DNA from 2 places in the Neorhizobium phenanthreniclasticum genome. Region 2 is predicted to be linked to the other one. Evidence: predicted binding sites of a transcription regulator. Region 2 holds the regulator's gene; the other holds the start of a gene.
What was found. Region 2 encodes PhoB, which activates phosphate uptake and scavenging genes when phosphate is short. Its sites were predicted from a motif close to TGTCATNNANCTGTCAT; they were not measured.
Positions count from the first base shown of each region.

Region 1: a site for PhoB is predicted at 1,435-1,451, ahead of phnC (phosphonate ABC transporter ATP-binding protein). Genes of this name have one in related genera too.

Region 1 covers NZ_JBEAAL010000026.1:32,681-36,059, reverse strand. Annotated here, with positions in the region: gene ABK249_RS25970 (phosphonate C-P lyase system protein PhnL) at 1-144, shown strand, start outside; gene ABK249_RS25965 (alpha-D-ribose 1-methylphosphonate 5-triphosphate diphosphatase) at 131-1,300, shown strand; gene phnC (phosphonate ABC transporter ATP-binding protein) at 1,543-2,367, shown strand; gene phnD (phosphonate ABC transporter substrate-binding protein) at 2,419-3,330, shown strand.
Region 2 covers NZ_JBEAAL010000009.1:35,256-38,634, forward strand. Annotated here, with positions in the region: gene ABK249_RS14405 (winged helix-turn-helix domain-containing protein) at 74-763, opposite strand; gene phoB (phosphate regulon transcriptional regulator PhoB) at 777-1,463, opposite strand; gene phoU (phosphate signaling complex protein PhoU) at 1,506-2,219, opposite strand; gene pstB (phosphate ABC transporter ATP-binding protein PstB) at 2,262-3,053, opposite strand; gene pstA (phosphate ABC transporter permease PstA) at 3,089-3,379, opposite strand, start outside.

The DNA.
Region 1 (3,379 bases), on a different contig from region 2:
CGCTTGGCCGAGCTCAAGGCCTCCGGTGTTGCAATGATCGGGGTCTTCCATCATCCCGAAGACGTAGCCGGTCTGATCGACCGGGAAATTCAATTGGAAACAATCAGGATTGCAGATGAGGCAGAAGAGGATGTGGTTGAGTGATTTCGAGATCGTCCTGCGCGATCGGGTAATAGAACGCGGGGCCGTCAGGATCGAAGACGGGCTGATCGCCGAGATCCGCGACACGCCCGTACTGGATGCGGATATCAGCGGCGATGGCCGGCTCCTCCTGCCCGGCTTCGTCGACATGCATGGAGACATGATCGAGAAGGAAATCGAACCGCGCGCCAACGTGCGCATGCCGCTCGAACTCGGCATCTACGATCTCGACAAGAAACTCGCGGCCAACGGTGTCACCACCGCCTATGCGGCACTCGCCTTCACGCCGGCTACCTATGGCCATGTCCGCTCCGTCGAGCATACGACCGTGATGATCGAGACGTTGGGGAAAATGCGTGACGAACTCCTCGTCGACCATCGGGTCCATGCCCGTTTCGAGATCACTTTCCCATCCGCGGTGGAAGTCGCCGAAAAGCTGATGGCGGCCGGCGCGCTCGGCCTGATCTCGCTGATGGATCACACGCCGGGACAAGGCCAGTATCGCGATCTCGAAATCCACACCCGCAACATGGCGAAGGCGAGGAAGATCGACTACGCGGCCGCCGTCGAGATGGTGAAGGAACGAATGGCCCAGCGCGAGGCCCATGGCGATGCAACGCATGTCGTCACGGGACTGGCGGAGCTGGCCAGGAACAAGGGCGTCTCGATTGCCTCGCACGACGACGACACGCTCGAAAAAGTATCGCTGATGCACGGCCTCGGGGTGGCGATCAGCGAATTTCCGATCACGCTCGAAGTGGCCGCCGAAGCCCGTCGCCTCGGCCTTGCGACCGCCATGGGCGCACCAAACGCACTGCGCGGCCTTTCCTATTCCGGAAACCTCTCGGCGCGTGAAGCCTTTGCGGCCGGCGTGCTCGATATTCTCGCCAGCGATTATCACCCCTCCGCGATCCTGCCCGCCGTGCTGGCGCTTGCGGAGATCGGCAACGGCGGATTGCCGGCTGCCGCGGCGCTCGCCAGCGCGAATCCGGCGGCGGCCCTCGGACTGTCAGATCGCGGCCGTATCGAAGAAGGATTGCGCGCCGATCTCGTCATTGCGGAAAGAGGCAGAATGCCGAGGTTGCGGGCCACCATCCGAGCGGGGCAACAGGTCTGGTCGGACGGGGTCGTTGGCAATCGTCCCAAAGTGGCTGCGTGAAGAACACTGCAGGCCAGGTCCAAAGGCCCGGCCTGCACGACAGGTGGTCATTTATTCCAAAAAATAAAGCAATCATTTGAAAGTTTCGAATGTTTTTCAAAAATTCTGAAATATTTTTTTGAAAATTCACGAAATATAATAATTCTGTCATGCACGACAACTATGAAATACTTCCAGTAGGCAGGCACTGCCATCCCTTCGATGGGAGACCAAAATCCATGTTGTTTTTTTGGATGGGATAGATGCTGGAACTATACTCTCTGAAGAAATCCTTTGGACAGGTGGATGCTGTCGATGATGTGACGGTGACCATCGATGCCGGCCAGATGGTCGGCATCATCGGAAGAAGCGGTGCGGGCAAATCGACACTGCTGCGGCTGGTCAACCGGCTGATCGAGCCTTCGAACGGAAAAATCCTTTTCAATGGGCGCGATATCACCAAACTGAAGGGGCGCGACCTGCGTTTGTGGCGTGCGTCCTGCGCCATGATCTTCCAGCAGTTCAATCTCGTGGAGAGGATGGATGTCCTCACCAATGTCCTGATCGGCCGCGTCGCGCATCAAGGTTTTCTGCCAACGATAACGCGGCACTTCAGCGAAGCGGAGAGGGCCATGGCCGTCCAGGCGCTCGATCGTCTCGGACTTTTGCCGCAGGCCCTGCAGAAGGCGGGGACGCTGTCCGGCGGGCAACAGCAACGGGTCGCCATCGCCAAAGCCCTGGTTCAACGTCCCGAAATCATGCTTGCCGACGAGCCGATTGCGTCGCTCGATCCGGCGAATGCGACCCGCGTCATGGAAGCCCTGCGGAAGATCAACCGGGAGGACGGGATCACGGTTCTTGTCAATCTCCACACGCTCGATACGGCGCGGGCCTATTGCGACAGGATCATCGCCATGCGCGCCGGCCGCATCGTCTTCGAAGGCCTGCCCAACGAGCTGACGCGCGATCGATTGAACTCGATCTATGGCGTCGGCGACGATGCAGACTTCGAAATCGATGAATCCGTGACATCAACAGCCATTGCTCCTCCCGCAGGCTCTCAAGCCAGGCAGACGACAATGGCGTGACGCCAAGCTCCGGCAACAGCGCCGGGTATAATCAATCCCTGGAGAAACATAATGAAGAACGTCCTCTTGACGATGGCCGTAACGGCCGCGCTTGCCCTTGCCGGCTCCGCCCATGCACAGGAATGGAAACAGACCTACAAGACGATCCGCTACGGCGTCCTCTCGGGCGAAAACGAGAAGGACCGCGTCGCCCGCTGGAAGGGCTTCGAAGCCTATCTCGAAAAACAGCTCGGCGTTGACGTCGAAATCTTCACCGCCGGCAATTATGACGGTGTGATCCAGGCACTGGCCGCCGACCAGATCGAATTCGCCTCGCTCGGCTCGTCGGCCTATGCCGCCGCCTATACCGAGACGAATGGCGGCGTCGAGCCGCTGCTCGCGGGCGTCGACAAGGATGGATCAAGCGGCTACTTTTCGGTCGTCACCGTCCGCTGCGATTCCGGTTACAAAAGCATCGACGACCTGAAGGGCAAGGTTCTGGCCTTTGCGGATCCGGATTCCACGTCCGGTTATGCGGTTCCCTATTTCAACCTGGTAAAGCAGGGCTACGATCCAAAGACCTTCTTTTCGGCCGTTCCCTTCTCCGGCTCGCATGAAACCGGCGTGATGGGCGTCTTCAACAAGCAGTTCGATGCTGCTGCCACCTATATCAATACCGAGAAGAACGGCATTCCGCAGCGCATGGAAACCAAGGGCATGATCGCTGCGGGGCAGATCTGTCGTATCTGGCAATCGCCGGAAATCACCAACGGTCCCCTCACCGCCCGCAAGAACCTGCCGGCCGGCCTGATCGCAGCGGTCAGGACCGCCGTCAAAGACCTGCCGAAGAACGACCCCGCCGTCTACAAGGAAATCACGTCCGGCGACCCGACCGTGAACGGCTATATCGAGGTCGACCATAAGCGCTACGAATGGATCATCGAGATGCGCGACTGGCTGAAGAAACAGCGCCGCCAGGGCTGATACGGGAGAAAGGCGCGGCACCGGAATGGCCGGTGTCGCCGATTTGCGG
Region 2 (3,379 bases):
AACAGGAGATGCAGGCCCCTCGGCGAAGCCCTAAAGAAAAGCAGCATAGGCCTTCCAACGATCGCGAGAAAATTCAGACGTCGCCGAGGGCGTAGCCCGCTCCGCGGACGGTCCGGATCACCTGGTCAGCCTTGCCCAGGCTGATGCCCTTCCGGAGGCGACCGATGTGCACGTCGACGGCGCGCTCGTCCACGGTTGCACCATCACCCCAGAGCGACCTTTTCAGCTCCGTCCGCGAATAGACCCGTCCCGGATACCGCATCAGGAACTCGAGAAGCCGGAACTCGGTGGGGCCGAGCCTGACTTCCTTCTTCTGCCTGTGGACCCTGTGTGCTTCGCGGTCGAGGGTCAGGTCTCCGACCCTGATCATATGGCTCAGAAGATTCGGATGCATGCGGCGAAGAAGGTTCTTCACCCTTATGGCAAGCTCGACGGAGGGGAATGGCTCTACGAGGCAGTCATCCGCGCCGGCAGCGAGACCCGTCAGCCTGTCGCTCTCGCTTTCCGCCGGAACAAGCAGGACCACGGGCACCCGCATCGTTGCTGGTTCGGTACGAAGTCTTCGGCAGATCTCGATGCCATTCAGCCCCGGAAGGGACGAACTCAGCACCAGTACATCGGGAAGGCTCGAAACCAACCGCTCCATCAGCTCGGAGCCCGCCGAAAGCAGCGTCACGTCGAAACCTTCATCGACAAGGGAGAACCGCAGCACTTCGCGCAGCGTTTCATCGCCATCGATCACCACGACAACTCGCGCTCCCATCGCGGTGCTCTCCCTAGTGTCCTTCCATCGAGTATCCGGCGCCGCGGACGGTGCGGATGACATCCTGCATGTTGGAGAAGTTGAGCGCCTTCCTGAGGCGTCCGACATGCACGTCGACGGTGCGCTCGTCCACATAGATGTCGTGGCCCCACACCCCGTCGAGAAGCTGCGAGCGCGAGAAGACCCGGCCGGGCGCGGCCATCAGGAATTCCAGAAGCCGGAACTCCGTCGGGCCGAGCCGCACTTCGCGGCTCTTGCGATGCACCCTGTGCGTCTCCCGGTCCAGCTCGATGTCGCCGCAGCGCAGGACGCTCGACAGCACTTCCGGACGCGCGCGCCGCAGCATCGCCTTCACTCGCGCCATCAGTTCCGGCGTCGAGAACGGCTTTACGACATAGTCATCGGCGCCGGTCGCAAGCCCGCGGACCCGTTCGCTCTCCTCGCCGCGCGCCGTCAGCATGATGATCGGCAGTCGCTCCGTCTCCGGCCGCATCCTCAGCCGCCGGCAGAGTTCGATGCCGGAAACACCGGGCAACATCCAGTCGAGGATCAGAAGATCCGGCGTGCGTTCCTGAAGCCTGATCTCGGCTTCATCCCCGCGCAGAATCGTCTCCACCTCATAACCTTCCGCTTCAAGGTTGTAGCGAAGAAGCACGCTCAGCGCCTCCTCATCCTCCACGACCGCGATCTTCGGCTGCATTCCGTCTTAGCTCCGTCACCATTCCATCGTCATTCGGCGCCATTATTCCGTGATCGCGCCGAGCGTGTTCGACGTATCGTCCTTCGGACGCTCGCCTTCCGGCTGGGCGCCGGTCGTCATGTAGTAGATCGTCTCGGCGATGTTGGTGGCGTGGTCGCCGATACGCTCGATGTTCTTGGCACAGAACAGAAGATGCGTGCAGGTGGTGATGTTGCGCGGATCTTCCATCATGTAGGTCAAAAGCTCGCGGAACAGGGACGTGTACATCGCGTCGATTTCCTCGTCGCGGATGCGGATCGCCTCCGCCTTCTCGGCCGAACGGCTAGAATAGACGTCCAGCACTTCCTTCAGCTGCGTCAGCGCCAGGTCCGACAGGTGCTCGATGCCGCGCGCGAGCTTGCGCGGCACACCGGTGCCCTGCACCGCGATCACCCGCTTGGCAGTGTTCTTGCCGAGGTCGCCGACCCGCTCCAGATCGGAGGCGATGCGCAGCGATCCGACGATGTCGCGCAGGTCGCCCGCAACCGGCTGGCGGCGGGCGATCGTCACGATCGCCTTGTCGCCGATATCGCGCTCGGCATGGTCGAGGATCACGTCGTCGGAGATCACCTTCTGGGCAAGGGCGGCATCGGAATTGACCAGTGCCCGCACTGCATCCGCGCACATCTGCTCCGCAAGCCCGCCCATCTCCGAAATCCGGCGGCTCAGATATTTCAGTTCGTCGTCATAGGCAGACAGGATATGTGTCGAAGACATGGTCTTATCCTCAGATTGTCAGAAAGGGCCCGCAACCGGCGATCAGCCGAAGCGGCCCATGATGTAGTCCTGCGTACGCTGGTCATCCGGATTGGTGAACATCTTGTCGGTATCGTTCTCCTCAACCAGGTTTCCGAGATGGAACATGGCAGTGCGTTGCGATACGCGGGCCGCCTGCTGCATCGAGTGCGTCACGATGACGATCGTGAAGTTTTCGCGCAGTTCGTGGATCAGCTCCTCGACCTTGGCGGTGGCGATCGGATCGAGCGCCGAACAGGGTTCGTCCATCAGGATCACTTCCGGGCTGACGGCAACGGCGCGCGCAATGCACAGGCGCTGCTGCTGACCGCCGGAAAGGCCCGTACCTGGGCTGTCGAGACGATCCTTCACCTCGCCCCACAGTCCTGCCTTCTGCAGGGCCGAAGACACGATATCGTCCAGCTCCGACTTCTTTCGCGCCAGACCATGAATGCGCGGGCCATAGGCGACGTTCTCGTAGATCGACTTCGGGAAAGGGTTCGGCTTCTGGAACACCATGCCGACCTTGGCGCGCAGCTGAACCGGGTCCACCTTGGGATCGTAAATGTTCTCCGAGTCGATCGATATGTTGCCCTCGACACGGCAGTTGGCGATCGTGTCATTCATCCGGTTGATGCAACGCAGGAACGTCGATTTGCCGCAGCCCGACGGACCGATGAAGGCTGTCACGGACCGAGGGCGGATATCGATATTGACATCCTTGATGGCGTGCTTTTCGCCGTAATAAACCTGCACGTTACGGGCGGAAATCTTCGGTTCATTCATGAGTGGAGCTTTCGTCGGCGTCGTCGTCATCGTCGTTGAGATATTATTCATCATTACACACCCCTTTACCAACGGCGCTCGAAGCGGCGGCGAAGAATGATTGCGACCAGGTTCATTAGGATCAGGAATACCAGAAGCACGATGATGGCACCGGACGCACGTTCGACGAATGCCGGGTCGCCGCGCTGCGTCCAGTTATAGACCTGGACCGGAAGCGCCGACGCCGGATCGAAGAAGCCATCCGGCGGACCGGCGGGATATTCGCGCACGAAGGCGACCATGCCGATCAGCAGCAGAGGCGCAGTCTCCCCGAGAGCTCGGGCCAGCCCGATGATCGTCCCCGTCAGGATACCGGG